Regions from separate parts of the Peribacillus sp. NPDC096622 genome, predicted to be linked through region 2. Evidence: riboswitches for the same ligand, from Rfam matches in the RefSeq annotation. Region 2 holds a riboswitch; each other region holds the start of a gene.

Region 1 (10,384 bases), 310 kb from region 2:
TGCTGATAAGAAACAGGTATTTCAACCCTTGAATGACCTATTAACACGGTACCTGACAATCTACAGCATCGTTTTTGTTTCTATCATTCTGGCTGTCTATTTACTAACAAAGACCCTCGTACGGCCAGTTCAAGAACTTGTCGGAGCGACAGAGGAATTCATAGGAGGAAAGGAATTCATCATTTCCGACAATAGAAGCTTCGAGGAAATGGAAAAATTGAACCTTGCTTTTCTAAGAATGATGGAAACGATTGAAGATCGTGAGAGGGAAATCGTCCGTACGGAAAAATTGAAATATGTTGGCCAGCTTGCTGCCGGTGTCGCCCATGAAATCAGGAACCCGTTGACGACAATAAAGGGCTTTTTCCAATTATTGAAGAGCCAGGATCATGATAAATCATTGATAGAAAAATATAGCGATGTCATGCTTCATGAAGTGGATAGGGTCAATGTATTTGTGACACAACTTCTTGATTTGGCAAAACCGCATCAACTGGAATGGGAGAAAATCGATTTAAAGGATTTCCTTGATGAAATTATAGATACTTATACTTCCTCAATTCCGAGTTCTCATGTAAGAATAATTAATAGGGTGACACAATCCGTCATTGTTTATTCAGACAGGAACCGGTTAAGGCAGGTTCTCTTGAATGTCTTGAATAATGCTTGTGAAGCCATTGAAGAAAGGGGGCGGATTGAACTACATCACAATTCCGTGTCCCAATATATAAGGTTAGTGATCAGCGATGATGGAAAAGGCATCAGTCCCGAGAATTTAAAAAATATCGGTATGCCCTTTTATACCACCAAACCGGATGGAAACGGATTAGGTGTAGCGACATGCATACAAATAATGGAGGAATTAAAAGGGAAATTCCAAATTGAGAGCGCCCGTGACGAAGGAACGAAAGTGACGCTCACAATCCCCACTACGAATCGTCTCATTAAATGAGGCGGTTTTTTTTGTTTGTAGTGCCCTTTAATAAATGGGCCGGTTAATTAGCTAAATGAGCAAAATGCCCTCTTATTTCCATTAACCTCCATGTTTGTTTGTGCATATAATTTACTAATCAAACGATAAGGACCATATTGGGGGATGTCTCTTATGGGCAAAAAAAAACAGCCGAAATTTAAATTAGGCGATACAGTCGTAATAACAATGTATGGGACAGTCGGGAATATAACCGATGTGAAATTTCTCGATGGTGCTTATGTGTATGAAGTGAACTATAGTGAAGGTCTTTATATCGAAAAAACATTGCAATCGATAAATGAATATGAAGGAGAAATCCTTTATCCGAAAGAACAAATCGATATTGAATATAAATATTTATTAGGTGACTTGGTCCAAGTGGATGGATATGAACAGGATTATTTCAAGATTATCGGCTATCGAACGGAAATTTGGCGCTATAAGGAAAATGCCTGGGAGGATGTAATCTATGAGTTATCAAGAATCTCTGATGGTGAATGGCTTGAAGCTCATGAAGAAGAACTGACTTTGATTGCCGATGCCAAACGGGCAGATGGAATCATTAAAAAATTGGGTCTGCTCCTTCCTCAAAAGAAAAATGAGCTTGCTATCATTGCTAAACAAAACAACCCTGGTAAAGGTGAGCGAGAAATGACAATGACAAAAGATGAAAAAAAGGAAATGATTGATGGACTGTTGGATTTATATAATGATTATTGTAAGCTCTACGAACATTTTGGCGATGATGAATATCGTCACATCATGAAAATCGCCCTTGCTAAAATTGAAAAAGCTGCAGAGGAAATTTATCCAGATCATAAAAAGAAGCAAACGAAGTGAAAGGTATCCCAAACTTTTAAAGGGCAATTTCCAAATTCCCTATAGAAGTATCCATACAAATAGAACACGAATGGAACTTGATAACTATAGGCCATTCATATGTTTTTCCATTATGGGATGCCTTAGTGGTATATTTGTCTCTACACATTCATAGACCTTTAAATAAGGGGGCGATGATTTGCGAGAAATTGAGGTTTTTATTGATACAGAAGAGATAGCGGAATTCTTTTTTCAAGAATTGATAAGACGGGGCTATCTTCCAACAGAAGCTGAAGTTGAAGATCTTGCTGACATCACATTCGAATATCTTCTTGAAAAATGCATAATTGATGAAGAAGTCGAAGAGTAACCTGTCATAAGACGGTTAGCAGCTTCCTTTCCCTTAATTTCATTAACCATTTAAAAAAAGACGGCGGACCACCGCCGTTTTGTTTGCGATTTAGGAAGGGTGCCAAAAGTCTTTTTCCTGATTTCCATTTTTTCAAGTTCCAGATAAGGTTCGATTTTCCTAACTTGTGGTTGATATGGTATAGTAGTTTTTGAATATCATTTCAACCACAAGTTAAGGAGGACATAGTCGTATGAGCGTACATATTGGTGCAAAAGAGAATGAAATTGCGGAAACGGTCTTACTTCCTGGGGACCCGTTGCGTGCAAAATATATTGCTGAAACATTTTTAGAGGATGCTAAACTTTATAATGAAGTTCGTAACATGTTTGGATATACAGGGACATATAAAGGAAAACGAATTTCTGTACAAGGTACAGGCATGGGTGTCCCATCCATTTCGATTTACGTAAATGAATTGATGAATAGCTATAATGTCCAGAAGCTGATTCGTGTTGGAACTGCAGGAGCGATTCAAAAAGATGTAAAAGTCAGGGATGTGATCCTTGCAATGAGTGCTTCCACCGATTCCCAAATGAACCGCATGACTTTCGGCGGGGTGGACTTTGCCCCGACCGCGGATTTCGAATTACTTAGAAAAGCTTATGACGTCGGCACGGCTAAGGGCTTGCAATTGAAGGTCGGTAATGTATTTACGGCCGATCAGTTTTATAACGATAATAGTGAATTGGAAAAATGGGCAAAATACCAAATCCTTGCGATAGAAATGGAATCAGCTGCCCTTTACACGCTTGCTGCTAAATTTGGCCGCCAAGCTTTATCTGTATTGACCATTTCCGATCACATTTTAACCGGTGAGGAGACGTCGTCGGATGAGCGCCAGTCAACTTTCAACGAAATGGTTGAAGTGGCATTGGAAGCAGCTATCCAGGACTGATAATTGGATGTAAATGACAGGCGGGTGACCAGGAATAAGTGATGCTGTATAATGGCAGTTGGATACAGGCTCATTTGTTCCATGGTATCCGCATTTTTGTAATATCAGGAGATGCCTGTTTTCCTTGGACCATTTTCCCTGATTTGAAGTTTGCTAAAAAAATACATATGGTCATAAGTTGTTATTTTTGATAACTATTATTTTTCGATTGGCTTGAAAGCTGATAAAATAGGAATGAAATCGTTTATATCGTCATGAAGAATGAAAGTGGTGAGGCTTCAGTGGAAGAAGAAAATCAAAAACAGCCAAAAGAGGCAGGGAAATTCATTAAAATAAAGAAGTTTACGTTCATTATGGGGATTTTCTTAGTCATATTTCTAACTGCAGGGATTACTACAATAGCCTTGACCTTTGGAGATGAAAAAGTAGAGTCATTAGCACCGGATAAGCATGCGGAATTTGAAAAGCTGTATTCTACATACGATACGATAAAAGATAACTATTATGAAGAGATTGATGAAGAAAAGCTGGTTGACGGGGCAATTAATGGAATGATCGAATCATTGGATGATCCATACTCTGCTTATATGGATAAAAAGGAAGCGTCGAGTTTCCATGAGAGCATCTCTTCATCTTTTGAAGGAATCGGTGCTGAGATTCAGGAGCAGGATGGACAAATAATGGTGGTCTCACCAATAAAAGGGTCCCCGGCAGAAAAAGCTGGAGTAAAACCGAATGACATTATATTAAGTGTGGACGGTAAAAGTGTTGAAGGACTGAGCTCTTCTGAAGCTGTCCTGAAAATCAGGGGCGAGAAGGGTACGAAAGTTGATCTATCCATTTCAAGAGCTGGTGAATCGGAACCGATTGAGCTGACCATTAAACGGGACACAATTCCGATTGAGACGGTTTATGCGGAAATGCTTGATGATGGAGTTGCAAAAATCCAAGTGACCAGTTTTTCCGAACATACAGTCCAAGAGCTGAAAACGGCGCTTGAGGAAATGTCCAAGAAGGACATGAAGGGTCTCGTATTGGATTTGCGGGGAAACCCGGGGGGACTGCTTGAACAAGCAATAGAAATGGCAAGCCTGTTCATACCTAATGGGAAAGTGGTCCTTCAAGTTGAGGATCGCAGCGGGAAAAAAGAAGTATATAAATCGGAGAATGATGGAGAACTGAAAATCCCGGTAGTCGTGTTGATTGATGATGGAAGTGCCAGTGCTTCCGAAATCGTTGCAGCGGCTGTCAGTGAATCTGCGGACATTCCATTGATCGGTGTCAAGTCATTTGGGAAAGGGACAGTGCAGACTGCCCAAGACTTCAAAGATGGATCTAACTTCAAATATACGGCAGCTAAATGGTTGACTCCTGAAGGCAATTGGATTCATAAAAAAGGGATCAAGCCGGATATTACTGTGAAGCTTCCTGATTATGCGAGCCTTCCGTACATTTCGCCCGATAAGGAATTGAAAGCATCCGATTCTTCGAGTGAAGTGAAAGCGGCTGAAGAGATGCTGAAGGAAGCAGGCCATGATCCAGGTAAGGTAGATGGATTCTTTGATGAAGCAACCACGAATGCTGTCATAGCATTCCAAAGGGAACAAAAAATTAAAGAAACCGGCACCATTAAGGATGATACTACCGTTAAATTGATGCAGGTCATCCGCGAGAAAATCCTTAAGAACGACACACAAGTGAAAAAAGCGGTAGAAGTATTAAAGAAAGAAATAAAATAAATGATATTGCCCGAAAAGCCTGCCAACGATTATCGTTGGCAGGCTTTTTTGTCGTTTTCATGCATAGGATTCCAACATTAGGCAGAGAATAGGGGTAATTTTCCAATGAGGTGAGGTAATGAAAGAAAAGGTATTGTTCATATATCTCTTGATCTTGATTCTGGCAGGCTGCACCTATGCCCCTTTACCCAAACAAAATGGAAATGAAGGTACGGAAAAAAAACTAAACAATGAAGAGAACCAGGAAAGCGAGAAAACATTTCTGTTAATAGGTGTTGACACAAGGGGAGAGCAAAAATCTCGGTCAGATGCGATTATCCTGGCAAAATACTTTCCTGAGCAGGAGAAACTGAAGCTGGCTTCCATTATGCGTGATAGTTATGTGAAAATCCCCGGGAATAAATCAGGATATAACAAAATAAATGCTGCTTATTATTATGGTGGACGGGAATTACTCAAGAAAACCATACGGGAAAACTTTGATGTCAAGGTCGATCATGTAGCGGTAATCGACTTCCAGGGATTTGTGAAGATGGTCGATTTACTTGCCCCTGAGGGGGTGGCGGTGAATGTGGATCAGGAAATCATTGATGATATGAGCATCCAAGCAAGCGTCGGTAAAAATATTCTACACGGTGAGGAATTATTGAAATATGTCCGTTTTAGACATGACGATGAAAGTGATTTTGGAAGGGTAGAGCGTCAACAAGAAGTTATGGTTCAATTAAAAACAGCGTTTATAAATCAAATCACATCCTTCGAAGGGATGGCAGCCCTTCCTGGTATCATAGAACAAGGGCTCTCGTACTTGGATACAGATATTGGTCTGAAAACAATAATGGAAATGGGTCCAAAAGCCGTCTTCCATACCCCGGACACCGTCGAAACCTTAAGGGTTCCAGTGGAAGGAAGCTTTAAAGATGAAATATATCCCCAGTCCGGAGCCGTTTTGGAAATGGACTACACTAAAAATAAAAAAGCACTTCAGGAGTTCTTTGCAAAATAATGAGAATTTTGGAAGTCCATTTTATTATCGAAAGTGTTCGGATTTAATTATTGTATTATAGACCTCGCAAGAATAATCATTATCGATCACCTTTAAGAAACGAGAGGGATACGAAATCCTTCTCGTTTTTTATCACCAATAAAGGAACCTGGATCAATTAACAAAATGCGGAATGTTTTTGAAGAAATCAGGTGTTATGATTCCGTTTTCGGTAATGATGCTTGTAATTAGGTGATTCGGTGTAACATCAAAGGCTGGATTGAAAGTCTTCACGTTTTCCGGAGCGATCCTTATACCTTGAATGAAGGTGATTTCAGCTTCATTCCGCTCTTCGATCGGGATGGATGTGCCGGATTCGATAGAAAGGTCGAATGTGCTTGATGGTGCGGCTACATAAAAGGGGATACCAAAGTGCTTGGCTAATATGGCCAATCCCAATGTCCCGATTTTATTTGCTGTATCTCCATTGGCCGCAATCCTGTCGGCCCCGACGATAATTCCATTTATTCGTTTCTGGTGAATTGTATGGGCAGCCATATTATCAGAAATTAAGGTGACATCAACCCCCGCTTGCATCAATTCCCAAGCCGTCAAACGCGCCCCTTGCAGGACAGGCCTGGTTTCACATGCATACACTTTTAGCGGAAAGTCCCTTTCTTTAGCCAGGTGGAAGGGAGCCAAGGCTGTGCCATACCGAGCTGTGGCGATTCCCCCAGCATTGCAATGCGTTAGAATGGAATCTCCTCTAGTGAATAGGGATAAACCATGTTCCCCGATTTTCCTGCACATTTCTTCATCTTCAGCAAAGATGGCTTTAGCCTCCGATACAAGTGCTTCCTTGGCAGTTGAAATGCTTTGCGCAGCCTGCAAGGTGTTCTCCATCCTCCTTAACGCCCAAAAAAGGTTGACTGCAGTTGGCCGGGAAGATGCGAGTTTTTCAATATGCCTCGTTACGTTTTTCTTGAATTCCCCTAATTCAGCGGTTGTTTCCATTTTGGCGCCAAGTGCAACACCAAATGCTGCCGTCAGTCCAATTGCTGGGGCACCGCGAACTTTTAATGTCAAAATGCTGTCATATACATCATCAACAGAATGAAGTTCAATAAATTCAGTTATGGAAGGAAGGGCTTGTTGATTTAATAATGTAATATGGGTATCATCCCATTGTACCGAATATGGTAAGGGTGCTAGTGTAGTCATGTGCAGGTCTCCTTTTAAATGGTTGAGTAAGATGGCAGTGTACGTTGCTTCAACGCTTCAATTATAGTTGGAACATCCAATTCCTCCCGTTTTTTAATTAAAAAAGAACCAATTTCCAATGTTGCCGTTTTGGCAGCGATCCTTGTTTCTTTATCTTCAATGACGTTTAAATCGGCTACATGGGAAAGGCCAATGGTTCGCCGAATCAGTTCGCAGCCTGCAAAACCGAATGCATCTTTTTTGAATTTTGTCAGTAAATAAGGCAGATAACCTTTCACATGGCGAAATGGGCTTTTATTTTGGCCTTCCCATAATTCGGTGTAAGTTTCTTCAAAGGCATTCCAAAATTCATAAAGGAGCGTGAAAATCTCTTCCTTTCCGGCGCCATTGCGTGTTACTGCCTGAAAGAGAAGGTTGGCGGTGTATTGACCAAGGTCAAAACCAACTGGCCCATAAAAAGCGAATTCCGGATCAATAACCTTTGTTTCGGTTTCACTTGCAAATATACTTCCAGTATGTAAATCTCCATGAAGCAAGGCTTCCTGCTCGGTTTCAAAGCTTTGTTTCAGTTTGGCGACCTCAAGTATCACTTCTTGATCATTCCATATTTTTTGGGCGGCATCTGTCAATTCCACCTCGAAATCTCCCGGGAGTTCCTCAAAAAATGGATCCGTGAAAATAAAGACCTCAGTGATTTTACAGAGTTCGGGATTCGTGAAATGTCGGGCCACCTCCTTTTTCGCAGAGGGTTCTAAATGATAATCGGATGTATAAAATGCCGTCTTCGCAACATACTCACCAATATGCTGTGAAAGCAATGGATATGAATCGCCATCGATCAATCCTGTTCTAACGATTTTCAAGTACGATAAATCCTCCATTACTGTGATGGCAAGCTGTTCATCCGAATAATAGACTTGCGGTACGAATTCGGGGCAATAACTTCTGAAATGAATCAGCGCATTCGCTTCAATGGCTGCCCTTTTCAGTGTCAGCGGCCAGCTTTCACCAAGTACCTTGGCATAAGGGACCGCTTGTTTGATTATTAGTCCTTTGTTTGTGACCGTGTCTGTAATATGAAAAACATAATTTAAGTTTCCATCGCCGATTTCATTACATTTCAAACTTGCATCCGCATTGACCAACCCAAGTTTTTTTGCAAGGGTTATAGCTGTTTCGTTTGTCAATCTCTTAAAATTTGAATGGTTTTGAGTCATTCTTTTCCCCTCCAGATTCAAAATAAGAATAAAAAAGCCTCTTTCATATAGAAAGAGGCAGAAGTTTTGGCTTCGGACCTCTTATCTTCCAGAAAATGAATTCTGGTGGAATTAGCACCGTGCTCTGTGGATTTAATAATCCGGCGGAGGATCCGCCCCATTTCACAATGGTATTACAGTCGGTTGCTGGGCTTCATAGGGCCTTTATCCCTCAGCCTGCTCTTGATAAGAGTAAATGTTTTCTGAAATTTTAATCTTCGGGAAAATAATATCAACTTTTTAAATAGTTTGTCAATGGGTAAATTAATAAAAATCAGGACGGCGATCTTCGAATACAGGTATTTTGTTGCGTGCTTCCGTAACTTTGTTGAAGTCCAAGGTGCCTGTCAAGAGTTCGTCTCCTTCTCCGGCTTCACTTACGATATTCCCCCATGGATCAATAATCAAGGAATGACCCGCAAATATATTATTGATATCCGAACCTGTACGATTAACGGCTACAACATAGGCTTGGTTCTCGATAGCACGGCTTATCAATAAGGCTCTCCAGTGATCGAGTCTCGGCTTTGGCCATTCAGCCGTAACGAATAGAACTTCCGCGCCTTGAACGGTATGGGCTCGCTGCCATTCAGGGAAACGAATGTCATAACAAACGAACCCGGCACATATTTTTTCATCAAGAGTAAATAAACCATCTTTTTCACCTGGCTGCAGGAAATGATGTTCATCCATTAATTGAAATAAGTGAAGCTTATCATATTCTTTAATGAGCTTTCCATATTTATCGATGATGAGCATGGTGTTATAGATTCCCTTGCTTGTTTTTTTCGCAATGGAACCGCCGATGATGTGAATCCGGTGTTTCTGTGCCTGTGTTTTAAGAAATTCAATCGTTTTTTCTGCCTCTTGATCTGCAATCTCATTCAGCCTGGTCAAATCGTATCCGGTTGTCCAAAGCTCTGGTAATATGACGATATCGGGTTCGGACCGAGCTGCTTTTTCCATCCATTGTTCTGCAACCTGAAAATTGATATCTGGTTGACCGAAGGCTATATCCATTTGAATACAAGCTATTTTCCACTTCATCGTTTAAAACCCCCACATGTAAAAAATGCTTTACAAGACTACGATAAACATATATCATTTGTGACTAGAATTTCAAGAAATTTCAGAGAAGGTGTATAAATGGTGCAATTCGAAAAATCCGGACTGCTTCAGGACCTGCCCAAGCAGTTTTTTGCTTCACTAGTCGCAAAAGTCAATGCGATCACGGAGCAAGGACATGATGTCATTAATTTAGGCCAGGGAAACCCTGATCAGCCGACGCCGGAACATATCGTCAAAAGTTTGCAGTCTGCAGCTGAAAAAACGACTAATCATAAATATTCGCCATTCCGGGGACATCAATATTTAAAAGAGGCTGCTGCCGTCTTTTATGAACGAGAATACGGTGTCAAGCTGGATCCGAATAGTGAAGTGGCGATTCTCTTCGGGGGAAAGGCGGGTCTTGTCGAACTGCCGCAGTGTTTATTGAATCCAGGTGATACGATCCTTGTTCCAGATCCCGGCTATCCGGATTATCTTTCCGGTGTTGTTTTAGCCCAGGCAAAGACCGAACTGATGCCCTTGACAGAAGAAAATGATTTTCTTCCGAAATACGATGACATACATAAAGAAGTTCTTGATAAAGCCAAAATGATGTTCTTGAATTATCCGAATAATCCCACAGGCGCTTCTGCCACTGAAAGTTTCTTTGATGAAACCGTCTCCTTTGCAAAAGAACATTCAATTTGTGTGGTCCATGATTTCGCCTATGGGGCAATAGGATTCGACGGAAAAAAACCGAAAAGCTTTCTCCAGGCGGAGGGAGCGAAGGATGTAGGAGTTGAAATATACACTCTATCGAAAACATACAATATGGCAGGGTGGAGAGTCGGCTTCGCAGTGGGCAATAAAAGTGTAATAGAAGCTCTTGAACTATTACAAGACCATCTTTATGTGAGTCTCTTCCCGGCGATACAGGAAGCTGCGGCAAGCGCTTTACTTGATTCACAGAGCAGTGTAGAGCAGTTAGTGAAGATGTACGAGGGGCGAAGGAATGTTTTCATTGAGGGATTGAGGGC
Region 2 (10,384 bases):
AATAGAACTGGAATGGCCAATATTCTCGTCGCACCTTTTTGGATGCATCGTTCGTAGGCCTCTTCAATCGTAGGGGTTTCCAATTCCAAGAAGCAATACTCTTGAATGGAATAGGGCTGTGCTTGCATACAAACTTTAATAAAATCAATGGCTTGGGCTGAAGCTTCTTTAACACGGCTTCCATGGCAAATATATAAAATGGCTTCCATTAAAAGGCCTCATTCGCCAACAAATTTTCGGTTTGTTTTCCTTCAAACCATTTGATTTTTTCCCGTAAATTGACGACATCTCCCACGACTATCATGCAAGGGTTCGAAATTTGTTCGTTATTGGCGGTTTCCACTACTTTAGCCAACGTACTGACAACTGTTTTTTGCGTTGTTAATGTACCCCAATGAATAAGGGCTACCGGAGTCTCTGGGCTTTTTCCATGTTCCAAAAGTTTTCCTTGAATATATGGCAGGTTTTTAACACCCATATAAATGGCTAATGTATCGATTCCTTTTGCAAGGGATTCCCACTTGATATTATCCTCTTCATCTTTTTTCCGATGACCGGTAACAATTGCAAATGATGAAGCATGGTCCCTATGTGTAACTGGAATTCCCGCATAGGCTGCAGCAGCGATTCCAGCCGTAATTCCTGGTACGATTTCAAAGCTCACGCCATTTTTGGCAAGGGCTTCCGCTTCCTCACCGCCTCTTCCAAAGACGAATGGATCGCCGCCTTTCAAGCGGGTGACTATTTTTCCCTTTTTTGCATATTTAACGAGGAACCGATTGATGGTATCCTGCTGCAACAAATGATAATCCGGCAGTTTACCGCAATTAATCAGCTCGACACCCTCTTTTGCATGATTCAAAAGTTCTTTATTGACAAGTCGATCATATAAAATGACATCAGCTTCTTGGATGCATTTTAATCCTTTTAATGTAATTAAATCTGGATCTCCGGGACCGGCTCCTACTAGATATACTTTCCCCATTTTTGCATCCTGCCTTCCCTTAGAGAATTGTTTCGAATTCCGATAAAACGAAACCTGCTCCATTTTTAATTTTCCTTTTTTCATATAGTGAGATGTCATCCACTTCAGGCATTTTCAAATAATGCTTTTCCAGCTCGATATCAACAAGTTCAAACGCCTTTTCATCTGAATCGGCAACAATGATGACATGAATTGGTTTTTCCTTGATAGTAACTTCAAAACGGTATAGATTCATGGAATGCTTACCTTCCCCTATTAAACGGCCACTTTCGCTAATATATCATCAAGTTTACGTTGTAATTCGTCTATCCCTACCCTTTCCACAAAATCGAGGAAGGTTTCGGATAGAAGTTTTGTTTCTTTGAAAAATAGGATCATTTCTTTCAAAACTTGATGGAGCTGTTCAGCTTCCACTTTTCCTTTAAGTTTTTCATTGAACTTCCCGCCCTCATTCAGCGTTCCTCCAACGTATATTTCAAAAGCCTCGACCACCTTTTTATCTTGGTTTTTCATTTTTATGCCTTGCAGCCCTATTTCGGCGATCGCTCTTTGACCGCAATTATTCGGACAGCCGACCATATGCATCCTTACAGGTACATCGAGTTCTATTTCCTTGTCCAGTGATTCAGAAATGGTCCTCATTCGGTTTTTCGTTTCCACGAGCGCCAGGTTGCAATACTCGATGCCTGTACAAGAAACGGAATAACCAATGAATTTCTTTGGTTGATATGGAAATCTTTCAAAGATGGCTTCCTGCTTTAATTTCTCAAGTTTAGCATCAGGCACATTGGGAATGATTAGATTTTGAGAATTACAGTTACGGATTTCACCATTTCCATATTTTTTTGCAAGTTCGGCAAACTCAATCACTTCGTCTGGATTTAGACGACCAACTGGTATGTTGACTCCAACATAGTTCAGACCATCTTGCTTTTGTTTATGGATGCCGTAGAAATACCCTGCATTCCATCCCTTCACCGCACTTTCTCCCTTTTCAGGAAGCGGACCGGTGTATTCCAGCAATTTTTCCTTGAATTGTTCAGGGCCCCAGTCAGCGACAAGGAATTTCAATCGCGAGCGATGACGCTTTTCACGGTACCCAAAGTCGCGGAATATCGTCGTGATGGCGGCCGCCACTTCCACTGTTTTTTCAGGTAAAATGAATAAATCAAGTTCCTCTGCCAGCATCGGGACGGAGGAAAGCCCCCCGCCTACTTTAACATGAAAACCAACTTCCGTTACCCCATCAATTTCTTTAGTGGCTGGATTGAATGAAACACAGTTGATTTCAGCATTTGAAGCATTATGGATATTGGCACTTATGGACATTTTATATTTCCTCGGAAGGTTCGAATAGTCTTCGTTAAGGCGGAAATACTCAAATACATCATAAAGTACCTCGCGTGTATCAAAAAGTTCATCAGGATCGATGCCTGCCAGTGCATTACCGATGATATTACGTGTTATATCACCACAAGCACCAGCCGTAGTCAATCCAACCTTTTCCAAACGATTCAAGATATCCGGGACTTGTTCGATGGTCAGCCAGTGGAATTGAATGGCTTGACGGGTTGTAATGTCATATACATCCCTCCCGTAATCTTTAGCGATGTTAGCTAGAGTTATTTGTTGATCATAAGTCAGGATACCTCCGGGAATTACGACTCGCATCATCCAATAACCAGCTTCTTTAGGCCGTTGCAGGTATAGACCTGCCCATTTGAACATATCCCATTTCTCTTTAGGGATGGAATCAAAACCATTTGCTGCGTAATGTGGAATATCATCAAATATCTTCAAGCCGTCTTTTTCCAATTTCCAGATTTCCGTTTTATTTTTAGCGATTAGTGGATTTTCCGACCAAAATTTTTCGTAAACCATTACATTTCCTCCTTGATTAAATCGCTTTCTTTGCTGTCAAATAGCCGATTACCTGTTCAACGCACTCTTCAATGCTGTATTGGTCGGATTCTAAAATGATTTCCGGTCGTTCAGGTTCTTCGTATGGAGAGTCGATTCCGGTAAAATCTTTAATGATGCCTTTACGGGCCTTGTCATAAAGCCCTTTTGGATCACGCACTTCGCACTCTTCGATCGGACACTTTATGTATACTTCAATAAACTCCCCTTCTTCGAGTAAATCACGTACAATCTGCCGATCTGCCCTGAAAGGTGATATGAAAGCGGTCAATACGAACTGCCCACTATCCACGAATAACTTGGATACCTCACCGATCCGTCTAATATTCTCCGTTCTATCCTCTTCAGAAAAACCTAAATCTTTATTTAAACCGTGGCGGATATTATCACCATCCAAAACATAACTTCGAATATTCCGATTGTATAACTCTTTAGCGACCGCGTTTGCAATCGTTGATTTTCCGGACCCCGATAGTCCTGTAAACCATAGAACCGTGCTTTCATGCCCGTTCTGCTTCCGTCGGTGCTCCTTGGTCAATGACGTCTCATGCCATGTGACATTCGTACTTTTACTCATTTGATAATCCCCCTCTTCATTTGACCCTTCCATTTATGTCCAATCAGTTATAAACTTCATTTTTTTTAAGACCTTCGATCAACACCTCGATGACTTCCTTACGGCTAAAGGTTGCTGGAGGAATTTCTCCATTACGCAACATTTCCCTTACCTTCGTTCCAGACAGGATGACATGGTCTTCCTTGCCATGCGGGCAAGTTTTAGCGGAAGCCATATTGCCACATGCTTTACAGTAAAAACTATGTTCAAAGAATAATAGCGTGATTCCTAACTCATCTGCGTTAAAGTTCCCGAAGATTTTTTGAGCATCGTATGTGCCATAATAATCGCCCACACCCGCATGATCACGTCCGACGATAAAATGGGTGCAACCATAATTTTTACGGACCATCGCATGGAAAATGGCTTCTCTAGGTCCTGCATAACGCATGGCAGCAGGGAAAACTGCAAGGGAGACGCGATCCTTAGGATAATATTTATCAAGCAGCACTTTATAGCTTTCCATTCTTACATCTGCCGGAATGTCATCTGATTTAGTGGCACCAACGAGAGGATTTAAGAATAAGCCGTCGACGATCTCCAATGCTGTCTTTTGAATATATTCATGTGCACGGTGAACAGGGTTCCTCGTTTGGAAACCGACAACCGTTTCCCATCCTTTTTCAGCGAAAGCCTTCCTTGTCTCGACTGGGTCCAAATAATGAGCTTGAAATAGCGGACGCTCTATTCTCTTGATCAACTTTATTTCCCCGCCGACATATACATCCCCGCGGTTATATAAATTTTTCACTCCAGGATGCTTCTCATCATCTGTTTGATATACCAATGTCGCTTCCAATTGCTTATCTGGAGTGTAAATATCGGAAACGGAGAGAACCCCGTATGTTTCACCTTCATGGGTTAATGTTACTTCTTCACCTATAGTGAGGCTTTCTGCAGTATCTTCGGTCAAAGGCAGCGTAATCGGGATGCTCCATACATGTCCGCTGCTAAGCCTCATATCCTTTACCACTGTATCATAGTCACTTTTTGTAAAGAATCCTTTAATCGGGCTGTAGGCACCAGTGCCTATCAATTCAAGATCGCTTAAAGCAATTTCATCGATTTCGATTGACTTCGTTATTTTACTAAAATCATATTTTGGTTCCCAAAGATCGATTAATGTTCCTCCGTGCGGTATACTGATTGTCATGCTAATTTCCCCCTATGGTTTCTATTTATTTAAGATAAATGCAATCCGCATTCCGTTTTTTGAGCTCCTTGCCAACGGCCTGACCGTAAATCATCTGCATTGAAGGCAGGTGCAGTACACGTTTTACATCCAATGCTCGGATATCCATTATCATGCAGGACATTATATGGAAGTCCATTTTTGTGGGCATAGCGCCAAACATCTTTCCATGTCCAATGTATGAGTGGGCATATTTTAACTGATTTGAACTTATTATCCTTATTGATATACTCGGTCTTAGCCCTTGTTTCGGATTGCTCCCTCCGCAGTCCCGAAAGCCAGGCTGTTGCTGTTGAAAGCACATCAGTAAGCGGAATGATTTTACGGATGTTACAGCACTTATTGGAATCTCTAAGCCATAGTTCATCGCCATATTCCGCCGCTTGTTCCTCAAGCGTCAAGTCAGGTTTCTTCATTTCGATCAAAAGCTTCGGATATCGCTTCTTCACTTCCTCGATCAATTGGTAAGTTTCCTCAAAATGGACATCTGTATCAAGAAAAACTATTTTTGCCGAAGGATTGACCTTCGCCAATAAATCCGTAAGCACGATGCCTTCAATACCAAAACTGCAAGCATAAATCAGTTTGTCTCCGTAATGGTCATTCGCCCATTGCAGAACTTCCAAAGCACCTTTTGTCTCACTGCCTTCAGGAAATACAGGGAAGTCCCCTGTATTGAAATTTTCATAGTTTATTAATGCAGCCAACTTTGTAGCCCCCTCTAAAAACTTGCTGTATCAGGTTAGAGTAACTGTTGATCAATTCCCGTTGTAATATTCCCCGGGTTATTTGAATCTAGGAAAAAGAGACGAATCTAACCAATACTCTCTTTATATCAGTTAAACCCGCCTCTAGTTTTTCTAGTCAGCAGATACCTTATTTAATTCTTAGTTTTTCATTTCTTTCCATTTGAATGATTTTACCATCCTGGACAATAAGTGTAATGGATCCATATTTCATTGAAGTAAGCATTTCTTGAAGTCGTTCAAAAATTTCTTCAAGCTGATTCTCTTTATCCAAACCAGTTCCTCCTTTAAGAAAATCCGCGAATATTTTATTTTAAATTTCTTAGATTTATATAATTCCATACAACCTTACATTGTTATGGTCTGCCTAAAATTTTCACAAAAAACAAAAATCTTTCCATGATGGAAAGATCGCAAGGTAAATATCTTTACCTTATCTTCCAAAATGATCAACATTTTGTTGGAGGTAGCACCTTGCATCCATCATGCAGGTTGCTGGACTTCAAAGGGCCAATTCCCTCCGTCGCTCTGGATAAGTTTTATTATTTTAAATATTAACATATATTTAATCCTTGTCAATGGAGTTTTCTTATAAAATAACTTGGTTTAATATTATGGATGAACTGTTATTTTTATACACTCTATTCAATTTATGATTTTATGTTCATATAAATACGAAAATAGACTCGTCTTTTTAGATAAAGTCTCCAAAAAAATGAGTCTATTTTCATTAATAAGCCTATTATTGACTCGTGTTATTCTAAAAAAAATTTCTAGGGTTCAGTCTTTTTATAGAAGGAATTAATTTATTTAAGTCATTAATTTCTTAACTGTATCGCTTCTACAAATTCTTGAACCTGACTCTGGACGCGATCAATTAAATGCAAATCATTGATCGGGTTTTCTGGATTCTGTTTATCTATTTCCTTATCAACAAAATAAATCCCCTGCAGCGGCTCGCCTTTTAATATTGAAATTAATGGTTTAAGCGCATAGTCAATCGCCAATAGATGCCTGTTACTTCCACCAATCATGATTGGCAGCACCGGCTTACCCTTAAAAGCACCTTCTGGCAGCAAATCAATCAAGGCTTTCAATACACCTGTATAAGAAGCCTTATAAACCGGTGAACCTATAATGACTCCTCTGGCTGCTTGAATTCTCTCTGAAAGCTTTGAGATATCCTCGCTATTATATTTGCCTTGGAATAAATCATCTGCTGTGAAATCCGTAATCGAGAAATAAGCTGTAGTAAATCCTGCATTTTCGACTAATGATTGAATATGTTTTAGTGAAATGTCCGTTCTTGATGGAATAGCCGGACTTCCTGATAAAATCACGATATCGCTCATTTGATACCCTCCAATGTTACATGATTTCCAGATAAAATTTTCTTAAAGCATTTCGTGAAGTATACATTTATCGTAATTGTCTGAAAAATATAAGTCAAATCTTACACTCTGGACATCTACTCTTAATGAAAAAAGAAACGGTCATATTTACGGCTTGATGCTCATGCCCTTAAATATGACCGTTTCATTATGTATGATTTTGTTTCCCATGAATACCATATACCAAAAGTTGAGCAATGCTCTTAATTCGTTCAGAAGTAAAATATGGCTCCTTTTTTTGTTGATGGATCTCATAATGTGTAGATAAAGCCAATGTGAAAGAAATGATCCCTACATTAAATAAAATAATATCAGAGATATATTGTATCTCTCCGCTATCTATTCTCTTCTGTATTTCAATATGCCTGGCATTTGGTTTGAAAATCTGATCTACATATTGCTTTGAAATATCTTGATCGAATTGTGTTTCCCTAAATAATATCGAAAACTGTTCTTTATTTTCAAGAATTTTTTTTATCATGGTGGCAACATGATTCTCCACTAGATCATCCGTGGATAGATGGCTAGCCCCATCTTCGGATTCCTCTTTTTCATTAGGGGTAATTGTAGCCAAAAGCAAATCTTTTTTGCTGTCAAAGTATTTGTAAATAGTAGCTTCGGAAACATTGCATGCAGAGGCAATTTCATTCGTTCTTGTCATGTCAAAACCTTTAGTGGCAAAAAGAGTCCGGGCTACATTTATGATTCGTTCTTTGGTTTGCTGCCCTTTTTTCAAAAATATCAACCTTCTTTTATAAAGATAAGACCGGTTTCACCCATCTATTTCCCATGATATATCGCTGGTATCAATCGGTCAATATTACCTTTGATCTATTAGAATTCAATATTCCCATATATCATAAATAGAAAACATCGTCTGGTTGGGACAATGTTTTCTATTTATGAATATCACTTAAAAGATGCATAGCCATCATCGACCATGACTACACTTCCATTGATCGCATCCGCTTCCTCTAACGATAATAGATAGACGGCATTTGCAATGGCTTCTGGCTTAATCAATTCACCGCGCATTTGACTTGCATTCAATTTATCGATGATTCCCATGTCTTTATAACCTTGTATGATAGGAGTGTCAACCCCGCCCGGCGCAATGCCCACAACGCGTATGCCATAAGCACCCAATTCCAAAGCTGCTGTCTGTGTCATCATTCTTACAGCGCCTTTAGTCGCCTGATAGGCAAAAGTCCCATGTGAAGCTAAGTAGCCAAACACAGAAGCGGTATTTATAATGACTCCCTTGTTACCCAGTTCCTTCATTTTCCGTCCTGCTGCCATGATTCCAAAGGCCACTCCGTGCTGGTTCACTCCAATCGTTTTGTAGTAACCTTCCATATCTTGGTCTAGGATCATACCGCCCGCACCAATGCCGGCATTATTAAACATGATATCGAGCCTTCCGTATGTTTCCACTGCTTTATTGATTAACGATTCAACATCTTCCTGCTTAGAAACATCCGTTTTAACATAAATGGCCACTCCGCCATTAGCTGTTATCTGATCAACGGTTTCCCGACCCATTTCTTCATTAAAATCCGCAACAACGACATTGTCCCCTTTTGCTGCGAATTTCAGGCATGTGGCTCGGCCTATACCGCTTGCTCCCCCTGTAATAATTGCAACTCTTGCTGTCATATACATTCCCCTTTCAAATAAGTAAGTGATCACTTACTTTTTATTATAAAAGTGAAGAATAGTAAATTCAAGCAATATGTATTTTTATAGAGTTTTGAGCTTTCAAAAGTAAAGCTGTCCTATTAATAGGACAGCTTCATTTGTTTAGCAGGTTTTCAATTCGACCTTACTTACGGATGTCTTCACCATTTCAATGAAAAGTTGAAGGAAGCGACCATCACCTGTTAATTCTGGATGAAATGCACTTACGAGGACATGGTCTTGTCTCGCAGCCACTACATTCTCTTCATAAACAGCCAATACTTCTACACCTTCTCCAACTTCATCAGCAAATGGCGCCCGGATGAATACTGCCTTATAAGGGTCTTCCATTCCTTTGATGGATAGGTCAGCCTCGAAACTTTCCCGTTGACGTCCAAATCCGTTCCTTTTCACGGAAATGTCCATTAGTCCGAGATAGGCCTCCTCATCGCCAGTCAATTCATTGGCCGCCAATACCATCCCAGCACAGGTACCGAAAATAGGTTTTTTACCTTCGAAGAAAGTTTTGACCGGTTCCATAAATCCATAACGATCCATTAGCTTCCTCATCGTCGTGCTTTCTCCGCCTGGAATGATCAAGCCATCGATTTCCCGCAACTGTTCCGGTTTTTTTACTATAATCGCTTGTTCGCCGGCATCTTTGATTTGGTTCAAGTGTTCTTCAACCGCTCCCTGTAATCCTAAAACACCGATCGTTATCATATTACCATCCACGTTCCTGCATCCGTTCTGCCGGAGCTAGTTTGGAAATATCAATGCCTTTCATTGCACTGCCCAATTCTTTGGACAACTTGCCAATCAACTCATAATCGGTGAAATATGTAGTCGCTTGAACGATTGCTGATGCGAATTTTTCCGGATTTTCAGATTTAAAAATACCGGACCCAACGAAAACGCCATCTGCTCCCAATTCCATCATCAATGCTGCATCTGCTGGAGTAGCAATTCCGCCAGCTGCAAAGTTAACTACAGGCAATTTACCTGTGCGTTTGATTTCTCTTAGAATTTCAAATGGGGCTCCAATATTTTTTGCCTCTGTCATTAATTCATCATCACTCATGATGCTCACTTTACGAATTTGTGACTGTACCTTTCTCATATGACGCACAGCTTCCACAATATTACCCGTACCTGGTTCTCCTTTTGTACGAAGCATTGATGCTCCTTCACCAATACGGCGTGCAGCTTCGCCTAAATCACGGCAGCCACAAACGAAAGGTACTGTGAAATCACTTTTTAGAATGTGGTATTCTTCATCAGCAGGAGTCAGCACTTCACTTTCATCGATATAATCGACTCCCATGGATTCAAGGACCCTTGATTCAACAATGTGACCGATCCTTGCTTTAGCCATGACCGGGATGGACACTGCATTCATTACTTCCTCGACAATTCGCGGATCTGCCATTCTAGCTACTCCTCCAGCCGCACGGATGTCGGAAGGAACCCTTTCCAATGCCATGACAGCGACAGCACCTGATGCTTCTGCGATTTTTGCTTGTTCTGCGTTAATGACGTCCATAATTACGCCACCCTTTTGCATTTGTGCCATTCCTCTTTTTACTGTGTCAGTACCTAATAATTTTTCCATTTCTCTTCCCCCTAATATTTGCATTTTTTAGATTTGTTAGATTTAGTATAAAAAATAGTTGACCGCATTGAAAGTGTCAGTTTTAATAAATTTAATGGTGTCAGCAATAAATTTCTCTAAAAGGTGGAAACAAAATGAATATGCTTTCTTGTGATTTAAATCGGTTAAGTGAAGTACCTTTGTATGAACAATTATATTCACATATTAAAAAAGAAATCATAGATGGCCGTCTTCTTTTCGGCACG
Region 3 (10,384 bases), 170 kb from region 2:
CTGAGCTTTTGGATACGATTGCTTATAACACCAGTAAGGGTGCCATCATCACAATGACCAAGGATTTAGGAGTTAAACTTGCTAGATACGGCATCCAAGTCAATGCAATAGCACCTGGATTTTTCCCGACTAAAATCACAAAGAAAATTCTTGAAAAGTCTAACTATGACATATTAGGTAAAACTCCGGCTGGCAGGTTTGGCGATGAAGATGATTTGAAGGGTGCCGCCGTATTTTTAGCCTCACAGGCTTCTGACTATATGGTGGGTCATATTATGATCATTGACGGGGGAATATCGGCATTAGTGTAAACGAAGAAGAAAGGAAGGAAGGAATATATGACGGAAAAATCCAATTTTTATAAAGGGCTTAAATTACTAGGCACACAAAAAGAGCAGCAGCTGAATAGTAAAATTCAAAATCTGCTGAATAATCGCGAATTAATTGAAAGAGTGAGCGATAATGCACAAATGCAGGTTCCAAGAATAAATAGGCTGCAGGAAGCCTCAGAAAGAATGTCCATCATCATGAATTACCCAACAAAAAGAGATGTGGCGAGTTTAGCGAAATTAGTCATCCAACTCGAAGAAAAAATTGATAGGTTAGAAGAGTTGGTTTCTACACTTGTTGAGGATAAGGGGCGGAATGCCGGAGGTAAATCTTCAAGTCGCAATAACGGCAATGCCAATTCATCCCGCAGTATGAAAAAGAAATCAAGGTTGGCATCCAATGAAATGGAAGGGAGTAAAAAAAGGATATCTGATTTTATGAATAACTCCTTATTGTTAAGCTCACTGTTGCCTGAGTTCGATTCAGTTGGACAGGGGAATTCAAATGTCTAAGCGGAAAGTACCGAAAAATCAATCTGAATCCAAAACTAAATGGCAACATTTATTGGATATTCCCAATCAGCCAATGCCTGAAATGGGACTGACGCCGAAAATAGCGGTGTGGAAAAAAAACAAATCAACGCTTTGGTTTTATCCGTCAGCACAAAAAAAATATGATGTACCGGTTTTTCTTATATATTCACTAATCAATACTCCGTTGATTCTTGATTTGTCCCCTGGGAATAGTTTAATAGAATCTTTTGTAAATGAAGGTTTTGATGTATATTTGCTTGATTTTGGAAGCCCCGGATTTGAAGATGGTGAAATATCGATCGAAGATTATATCGTCGATTATATTCAAAAAGGAGTGCAGCGTGCATTACGCCACGCTGGAGCATCAGAAATTACAGTGATGGGGTTTTGCCTCGGCGGTACAATAGCCGCAATATATGCTGCCATTGCAGACGAGCCGATCAAGAATTTGATTCTTTCCGTGACCCCGGTGGATTTCAGTGCCTCAGAATTTTTTGATCAATGGCAAAAAGCGTTGAAAGAAGGAACAGCGGATTTTGACGAGACAATAGATATTTATCAAACGATACCAGCCAGTGCAGTTAAATATGGAATCCGGTTAATTACATCCCCCGTCTATATATCACCCTATTTATCTTTATTGAATCAAGCGGATGATGAGAAATACGTTCAAAATTGGCGTCGCTTCAATGCTTGGGCTAATGGGCATGTACCTTTATCAGGAGCAGCCGCAAAACAAATAACCAAGGATTTATTGATAAAAAATAGCTTGGTTAATGGTGGTTTTATGGTAAGGGGAAAAAAGGCGAAGCTATCGAAAATTGATGCGAGTGTTTTGGTCATAGCAAGTAAGTATGATCGACTGGTCCCACAGGAAATGATATATCCGGTAATGGAGCATTTAACATGTAAGGATAAGACATATAGCCTACTGAAAAGTGGACATGCTGCTAAACAATATTCCGGTATACTCCCATATTATTTGAAGGAATGGCTGCCAGGGCGTTCTTCACCAATACAATAAAGATTACTAGGGGGATGTGAAATGTGCGTGTTGAAAGCCAGTGAAGATATAAAAATCCTGCCGGTTATAGAGAATATAGGCTTTGCGTCATTGATATTTTCAAAATTTTTTGCAACATTTCCGGATTACTAAATCCAAATAAATGAAAGGGCTGGCTCGTTATGTAGAGCAAGCCCCTATTGTATCAATGATAATAGTTCACACGTTCTTCAAGTGGTGAGAAGTCTTTATCGCCAGGTTCTGCAGTGGGTTTTCCAAAGGGCATCTGGGCGATGAGTTTCCAATCGCATGATATATCCCATGTCTTTCTCACTTCGTCATCGATTAAAGGATTATAATGCTGAAGGCTCGCACCGAACCCCTCAATTTCCAAGGAAGTCCATACTACAAATTGTAAAATGGCAGACGATTGGTTCGACCAAATCTGAAAATTTTCGGCATTCGTTTTGTATTTTTCTTGGAGCCTATTTATTATGGCTTGGTCTTCAAAGAATAAAACCGTTCCATACCCATTTATAAATGACCTCATTTTTTCTTCCGTTTTTTTAAAATCTTTGTCACCGACTGCTTTTCTTAATGTTTCTTTCGTGATATGCCATAATTGGTCGTGGCTTTGACCAGTTAATACAATCACTCTTGCACTTTGGGAGTTGAAAGCGGAAGGGGAGTATTGAACGGCATGATCGATAACTTCTTTAATCCTTTTATCAGGAACAACATATTCCTTGCTAAGGGAATAATAAGAGCGTCTATCTTCAATTGCGCTAAAAAAATCTTTAACCATATATCACACCTCCATTCTTATACCGATTTATTTTGACCTGAATTTTTTATTTTATAATAAGTGAATCCGGGTGAAATTATTTGAATGAAAATGGTTGACAATTTTATCCCTGTCGTTTATCTTTAAATCAAGATATTTGCATTAAAAGTATTATGTTAGGTTAAATACCTTGAATTCGAGATATTATTTGCGGATTATTTCATCTCCTTAAGGGGAGATTTATAAAGATAGGAGTGGTACGGATGGAATTAAAAGGATTACATCATGTTTCGGCGATTACAGCAAAAGCGGGAAATAACTTTGAATTCTACACAAAAGTCTTAGGAATGCGATTAATCAAAAAAACGGTGAATCAAGATGATGTTCGTGTGTATCACTTATTTTATGGAGATCAAATTGGTTCACCGGGAACGGAATTGACGTTTTTTGAAATTCCAAATGCTGCCCGCACTCATGAGGGAAACAATAGCATTTCAGAAATTTCTTTAAGGGTGAGGGATGATGAAGCGCTAGGATATTGGAAAAAACGGTTTGTGGAATTCAATATTGAGCATGATGAAATATCGAGCCGTTTTGAAAGAAAGGTGCTTTCTTTTAAAGATCCTGAAGGGCAGAGGCTTCTTCTGGTTTCCGATCAGGATAATAACGGCGTTCAAGGAGGATTTCCGTGGGATGGCAGCCCAGTACCGAAAGAGTTTTCCATCCTTGGATTAGGGCCAGTAAAACTTACAGTACCCAATATTGCACAAACAGAAAGTGTTCTTATCGAGGTATTGGGGTTCAGGAAATCAGGCACATACCCATCGACAATCAGGGGGCAAAATCCGATAGTCGTTTATGAGACGGGTGAGGGGGGGACAGGAGCGGAACTCCATATTGAAGAAAGGAATGACATACCTCGGGAAAGGTTGGGGAGAGGTGGAGTACACCATGTTGCCTTCCGGGTGGATACTGAAGAAGAATTGAGAAAATGGGTAGAAAAAATTAGTGAATCGAAATTCGTGAACTCTGGATATGTGGACCGCTTTTATTTCCGTTCACTCTATTTTAGGGAGCCGAATGGCATATTATTTGAACTAGCTACTGATGGACCTGGTTTTGAAGTGGATGAAGCTGAGCAGCACCTAGGTGAGAACCTTGCTCTGCCACCTTTTTTGGAATCGAAAAGAAAGGATATTGAAGCGAATTTAAAACCACTGAATACAAAGTCAACTAATTAATTAACCGGAAAGGAAGTAATCGGCATGCAAAAGCAAAATGCAGGAATACATCATATAACCGCAATTGTAGGCAACCCTCAAGAGAATGTGGATTTTTATGCTGGAGTATTGGGAATGCGTATGGTGAAAAAAACCGTTAATTTTGATGATCCAGGTACCTACCATTTATATTTCGGAGATGAATCCGGTTCACCGGGCACTATCATCACTTTCTTTCCTTGGCCTGAGGCATACCGAGGGACAATTGGCTCCGGACAAGTGGGGATTACAACGTATGCCGTTCCGGAGGGATCAATTGGCTTCTGGGAAAAGCGTTTGGATAAGTTTAACATAGACTTTGAAAAGGTTTCACGTTTCGGTGAGGAATATCTGGAATTCCAAGACCCACATGGTTTGCAACTTGAACTGGTTGAGCGTAAAGAAGGTAAAAATAGCGAGTGGTCATTCGGCGGTGTACCAGCTGATAAGGCGGTCAAGGGATTCGGCGGTGCTGTATTATTGACGTCAAAACCGATCAAAACGATGGAACTATTAGTGGAAGTGATGGGCTTGCAAAAGATTGGGGAAGAGGGAGATTTCATCCGCTTCAGATCCACATCGGATATTGGAAATTTGATCGATGTTAAAAAAACGGTTTTACCAAACGGTAAAATCGGAGTGGGAACTGTCCATCACATTGCATGGCGTGCGAGCGATAATGAAGATCATAAAGAATGGAGGGAGCATATCGGTAACCATGGCTATGGTGTGACACCCTTTACAGACCGTCAATACTTCGATGCCATTTATTTCAGGGAAGATGGAGGCATACTCTTTGAAGTTGCCACAGATCCACCTGGCTTTGCTCATGATGAAACGAAGGAAACGATGGGCAGTAAATTAATGCTGCCGCCATGGTTGGAAGAAAAACGGGAAGTTATGGAAAAAACGTTACTGCCGGCAGTGCCGAGAGTACTAGAGGAGGATAAATGATGAAACATATTTTTCAAAAAGGAAGTAATCCAGAAGCTCCGTTACTATTGCTTTTACATGGCACTGGAGGAACGGAAACAGATCTCTTGCCATTATCGGAAATGGTTTCACCTGGTTCATCCATATTGAGCGTACGGGGAAATGTACTTGAAAACGGAATGCCTCGTTATTTCCGACGGTTAGCTGAAGGGGTTTTTGATGAAGAGGATTTGATCTTCCGAACGAAGGAACTTTATGACTTCTTGGAATTGGCGTCCGGAAAATATGACTTCGACCGTGACAGAGTGGTGGCATTAGGTTATTCCAATGGTGCAAATATAGCGGCAAGTTTGCTGTTCCATTACGAGGGGGCATTACAAGGAGCGATTCTTCATCATCCAATGGTTCCTAGACGAGGGATCGCTTTGCCTTCCCTCTCGGATATTCCTGTATTTATTGCTGCAGGAAAAAACGATCCGATTTGCCCGGCAGCAGAAACTGATGAACTTAATCAACTTTTACTGCAAGCTGGCGCTACAGTTGAAGTTCAGTGGGAAAATCACGGTCATCAGTTAACACGTTCAGAGGTTGAGGCAGCAGGTTCCTGGTTTCAAAAGAAATTTTTATAAGAATGAGAGGGAATGAAGATGATTTCTATTAATCCTGAAAGTCTGACTGAACGGGATAATTATAAGTTTTTGACTGGAAGCATTATACCTAGACCTATTGCGCTGGTTACGACACAATCCGAAACCGGTACGATCAATATAGCGCCGTTCAGCTTTTTTAACATAGTTAGTTCAAACCCTCCGATGATTTCCATTTCTGTTCAACGGAAAAAAGGAGTTTCAAAGGACACAGCCCGTAATGCAATTCAAATAGGTGAATTCGTTGTTCATATCACTGATGAAAATAATGTTGCTGATGCAAATCGAACGGCAAAGGAACTCCCATCTGACGAAAGTGAATTGGGTCTTACTAATTTCACGCCGACTGTTAGTGATAAGGTATCCGTACCAGGATTGCTAGAAGCGAAGGTACGTTTTGAATGTACATTAGAGCAATCGATACCATTGGCAGGTTCCAAGAATGAACCTGGTTGTGATTTACTGATAGGGAAAATAGTCTGCTATCATATAGAGCAAGATATTTACCATAATGGCCGAATTGATCAGAATGGGCTAAAACCTGTAGCAAGATTAGCAGGTCATACCTATACAAAACTAGGGGAATTATTTGAAATAGAACGTCCTTAAGGAAAAAGATAAAAATGGCGACATCTTATAAGATGTCGTCATTTTTTAAAAACCAATATGATCCCGGTTAGCTTTATTTGCAATTTTTATTACGCGAAAGTTCCAAAAATAAGCAATCATTTTAATATTAATGACGCAGGCGCCATGAACATTAGTAATTAAATGGAAGTCTTTACACTACGAAACAAAACTTGACAATTTTTTTATAGATTGATAAAGTTATAAAAAAAATAATTTCTTATCCAGAGAGGTGGAGGGACTGGCCCTATGAAACCTCAGCAGCAGGTCCACAAAGACACTGTGCTAATTCCAGGGGGTGAAACCTTGATAGATAAGACCGTACGTGTTTATTTGTCAGTAACGCACTCTTTTTTAGAGTGCGTTTTCGTTTTTTCTGGATGCAAGATTAAGGAGAGTAAGAATGGAGAACAAAAGGAAGCATGATTTTCAAAGGCAAATGCAAGCACGGCATATAATAATGCTATCGCTTGGCGGGGTGATTGGTACTGGTTTATTCTTAAGTTCGGGTTATACGATTCACCAGGCTGGTCCGTTTGGCACCATCCTTTCGTATCTGATTGGTGCATTAGTGGTTTATCTTGTCATGCTATGTCTAGGTGAACTGTCAGTGCATATGCCCGAGACAGGTGCGTTTCATAGTTACGCAGCCAAATACATCGGACCAGGGACAGGGTATACAGTAGCCTGGTTGTATTGGCTAACCTGGACTGTTGCACTAGGTTCGGAATTCACGGCTGCAGGATTGTTGATGCAGAGATGGTTTCCATCAATCAGTGTCTGGATATGGAGTGCTCTATTCGCCATTTTGGTCTTGGCATTAAATGCATGGACCGTTAAGTTTTTCGCTGAATCCGAATTCTGGTTTGCGTCTATAAAGGTATTCGCTATCGTAATATTTATTATTCTGGGAGCTGCGGCAATGGTAGGTTTTATTCCAATAATTAACGCACAATCAGCTCCGTTATTTTCCAATTTTACAAGTGCTGGTTTATTTCCAAATGGTGCCTTTGCCATTCTAATGACGATGCTCGCGGTGAATTTTGCATTTTCTGGAACTGAATTAATCGGAATTGCAGCTGGGGAAACTGTGAATCCAGAAAAAACGATACCAAAGGCAATCCGTATGACATTATGGAGATTGATTATCTTTTTTGTAGGAACCATCGTTGTATTATCCGCATTATTGCCTGTTTCGGATGCAAGCGTATTAGAGAGCCCCTTTGTTGCCGTTCTAGAACGAATTGGAGTGCCATATGCAGCGGATATTATGAACTTTGTTATATTGACGGCCATTTTGTCCGCTGCAAACTCAGGACTATATGCCTCATCCAGGATGCTTTGGTCACTTGCAGATAAGAAAACTATATCACCAATATTTGCAAAATTGACAAAACGGGGTGTTCCGGTATATGCAGTCCTTTTCAGTATGTTGGGCGGTGTTCTATCACTTTTCTCGAGTATTATTGCACCGGATACTGTATACATAGTGCTTGTATCCATTTCTGGACTAGCCGTGGTTATGGTTTGGATGAGTATCAGCGCGTCACAGTTCCTATTTCGCAGACGATATATAAACGAAGGAAACTCAGTCAATGATTTGGCTTATCATACACCATTATATCCACTCGTACCAATCGTTTCTTTTATGCTATGTCTTGCTTCTTGCATAGGAATTGCATTTGATCCTACACAAAGAATTGCATTATATTGTGGCATTCCTTTTATTTTGTTTTGCTATGGAAGTTATTATCTGACACAAACTTATAAGAAAAGAGGAGTAAATCATGAAGAATAAAATTAACCCAATTGAAACAATCTTACGAGATCATTCAGTCATGATTTTGGACGGGGCTTTAGCTACAGAGCTTGAAAGGCATGGGTGTGATTTGGACGATCCCCTGTGGTCTGCACGAGTATTACTTGAAAATCCAGAAGTGATTTACCAGGTTCACTCTGACTACTTTCGAGCTGGTGCTGACTGTGCGATAACGGCAAGCTACCAAGCAACAGTTGAAGGTTTCGCCCTCCGCGGAATACAAGAAAAAGAGGCATTGGATCTAATCCGGAAAACGGTTTTACTTGCAAGAAAAGCAAGAGATGAATTTTGGAAGGAAGAATATCAAACGATTAGACCTAAGCCATTGGTTGCTGCATCAGTTGGACCTTATGGGGCTTATCTTGCAGATGGGTCAGAGTATGTAGGGAACTATGGTGTTTCAGATGAAACGTTAGCGGCATTTCATCGCTCGCGAATATCAGCTTTGATTGAAGCAGGAGCTGACATTTTAGCATTTGAAACGATTCCTTCCCTGCAAGAAGCAAAAGTATTACATTCATTATTGAAAGATTATCCAGAAGTTTACGCTTGGCTATCCTTTTCTTTGAAAAATGAAAAAGCGATAAGTGATGGTACATTGCTGGAGGACTGTACCAGATTGTTTGGGGACAGTGAGCAAATTGCCGCAATTGGCATTAACTGTGCGCCTGTATCAATTATCACGGAAGCCATACAGGTGTTGCGTGCAAACACGCATAAACCAATTATCGTTTATCCGAATTCCGGTGAATCATATAATCCAGAAACTAAAACATGGCATGGTCAAGAATCATGTAACAGGCTCGACCTGAAATCTGAAGAATGGCACCATGCGGGGGCACGTATAATTGGGGGATGTTGCAGAACGGCTCCTGATCATATTGCAGACATTTCAAGGAAGTGGCGACCTTCCGTGGTAATATCCTCCTAGCCATTCTTTGTCATCAAAAATGTTTTTATTAATTATGTAAGTAGTGGGTAAACCTATAAACAAAAAGAACAGGAAGCGTCATAATCTGGCAGTTCCTGTTCTTTTTGGGGCTCTTTTTTTCAGATTCGAGTTATTTGAAAAGGTTGTAATCCACCCTGCTGCAAAACAGTAAAAAGAGAAATTAAATCATATTTTTTTCGTGCTTGGGAAAACTATACAAACAATGAATAGAAAGGAGAGAATGAGTTATGAGCCGTGGTAAAAATTTTAATCACAAAGAAAAAGGACATCCAGGAAATTTACCCAATAATAGAATTAGCGAAGAGAAGGAACACAGTCGCCAGTATGAACAGATTGAGGATATTGTCACACATGAAGCTTTCAAAAATCGGGAAAAAGAAGATGAGATGCCTTAATATATTGAGATGCAGTATATTTGTTGAGTCATTATATTGAGCAATTTTCCATTTCTTTAAGGGGATTATTAAATTTCGTATTCCAATAATATAAGCACATGAATTAATGACATAACCTCAACTTCATGTTGCTTCTTGTTTGGGCTTGATTTTCAGACGGGGGAAAACCATGAGCTGTGCCATGGTTTTTTCTTTCATTGCAAATAAACCAAGAGTAAAATCGGAGATTAAACTGAAATCAAACTTCCCTTGATGGAAAAGGAAATAAGTTAATGAAGAAAACAGAATAATGAAGATGGATGACCTTTTAATAAGCCGACTTTCTTCTATATAGTTAATAAAACTTAAATTTCTAAACAAGGGGCATTATTAGTATATTCTCTTGTCGTCCAGAAATCGTTTCGTGCAGCGTCAAAAAGGGCGAACTTAACGATTGATCAGAACCGACTTACCTAATTGGTGAAAGCCGCGGTGTTTTACGGTTTTAATAAACATGCCAGGTAGTATAAGAACCTGCTGATAAAGTACTGTTCGTTCCCCAAATACAAGTCTTAAACTCAATGTCTGCTATGTTTCATTTTGTTTATCGCGATTGATTTCCACTTCTCGTTTAGCTCTAATAAAAGCGATAAATTGAATCGTTTCCTCTTCAGAAAGAGAGATTCCATCGACAGCTAGCTCCATATCTGATAAATCCGTTAATTCCATTACTTGAGGTGACTCTGTGTTAATATCCTTATATGGATAATCCACTCGGCCTAGAATGTAATCAGTGGATGTATCATATAAGCCTGCCAATAAATTAATCGTTTCTAATGAAGGGCGGCGGTGGCCCGATTCGTAACCTGCATAGGTACTCTTGGCGATTCCGAGTCTGTCAGCAGTATATTGCAAAGACCACCTTTTGGCCTTCCTTAATGTAGTCAATCTTTTTAAAATCATTATTATTACTCTCCTTTTATATAAATCCATTATAACATCATTTTGAAAAAAGTGTACGCGTAATGAATAACTTTAGCTTGATTTCACTATGAAACATGACTATAATAACATGTGGTGTACGCGTAACATGTACATTTACAGCGAAAACAACCTTTTCTGA

Evidence for each region. A riboswitch is a leader RNA that binds a small molecule or an ion and turns the genes downstream of it on or off. The one in region 2 is predicted to bind S-adenosylmethionine.
Region 1: another riboswitch for S-adenosylmethionine. It lies ahead of mtnK (S-methyl-5-thioribose kinase); the one in region 2 lies ahead of ACIQYG_RS09275 (YezD family protein).
Region 3: another riboswitch for S-adenosylmethionine. It lies ahead of mmuP (S-methylmethionine permease); the one in region 2 lies ahead of ACIQYG_RS09275 (YezD family protein).

What each region holds. Positions count from the first base shown of each region.
Region 1 is NZ_JBIWES010000004.1:383,489-393,872, reverse strand. It holds gene ACIQYG_RS10770 (ATP-binding protein) at 1-952, shown strand, start outside; gene ACIQYG_RS10765 (hypothetical protein) at 1,106-1,813, shown strand; gene ACIQYG_RS10760 (YozD family protein) at 1,992-2,162, shown strand; gene deoD (purine-nucleoside phosphorylase) at 2,395-3,099, shown strand; gene ACIQYG_RS10750 (lmo1851 family serine protease) at 3,381-4,838, shown strand; gene ACIQYG_RS10745 (LCP family protein) at 4,957-5,844, shown strand; gene mtnA (S-methyl-5-thioribose-1-phosphate isomerase) at 5,998-7,044, opposite strand; gene mtnK (S-methyl-5-thioribose kinase) at 7,059-8,261, opposite strand; SAM riboswitch class I at 8,340-8,493, opposite strand; gene ACIQYG_RS10730 (carbon-nitrogen family hydrolase) at 8,565-9,347, opposite strand; gene ACIQYG_RS10725 (pyridoxal phosphate-dependent aminotransferase) at 9,447-10,384, shown strand, end outside.
Region 2 is NZ_JBIWES010000004.1:70,698-81,081, forward strand. It holds gene ACIQYG_RS09240 (sirohydrochlorin chelatase) at 1-209, opposite strand, end outside; gene cobA (uroporphyrinogen-III C-methyltransferase) at 209-985, opposite strand; gene ACIQYG_RS09250 (DUF3906 family protein) at 1,005-1,220, opposite strand; gene ACIQYG_RS09255 (nitrite/sulfite reductase) at 1,241-2,866, opposite strand; gene cysC (adenylyl-sulfate kinase) at 2,883-3,482, opposite strand; gene sat (sulfate adenylyltransferase) at 3,526-4,674, opposite strand; gene ACIQYG_RS09270 (phosphoadenylyl-sulfate reductase) at 4,704-5,420, opposite strand; gene ACIQYG_RS09275 (YezD family protein) at 5,590-5,733, opposite strand; SAM riboswitch class I at 5,890-5,998, opposite strand; gene ssuE (NADPH-dependent FMN reductase) at 6,278-6,811, opposite strand; gene ACIQYG_RS09285 (TetR/AcrR family transcriptional regulator) at 6,999-7,586, opposite strand; gene ACIQYG_RS09290 (SDR family NAD(P)-dependent oxidoreductase) at 7,760-8,506, opposite strand; gene pdxT (pyridoxal 5'-phosphate synthase glutaminase subunit PdxT) at 8,651-9,250, opposite strand; gene pdxS (pyridoxal 5'-phosphate synthase lyase subunit PdxS) at 9,252-10,139, opposite strand; gene pdxR (MocR-like pyridoxine biosynthesis transcription factor PdxR) at 10,274-10,384, shown strand, end outside.
Region 3 is NZ_JBIWES010000004.1:239,849-250,232, reverse strand. It holds gene ACIQYG_RS10055 (SDR family oxidoreductase) at 1-311, shown strand, start outside; gene ACIQYG_RS10050 (hypothetical protein) at 339-842, shown strand; gene ACIQYG_RS10045 (alpha/beta fold hydrolase) at 835-1,887, shown strand; gene ACIQYG_RS10040 (nitroreductase family protein) at 2,072-2,671, opposite strand; gene ACIQYG_RS10035 (ring-cleaving dioxygenase) at 2,914-3,891, shown strand; gene ACIQYG_RS10030 (ring-cleaving dioxygenase) at 3,916-4,863, shown strand; gene ACIQYG_RS10025 (alpha/beta hydrolase) at 4,863-5,471, shown strand; gene ACIQYG_RS10020 (flavin reductase family protein) at 5,490-6,098, shown strand; SAM riboswitch class I at 6,334-6,436, shown strand; gene mmuP (S-methylmethionine permease) at 6,520-7,914, shown strand; gene mmuM (homocysteine S-methyltransferase) at 7,904-8,866, shown strand; gene ACIQYG_RS10005 (hypothetical protein) at 9,115-9,282, shown strand; gene ACIQYG_RS10000 (helix-turn-helix domain-containing protein) at 9,850-10,224, opposite strand.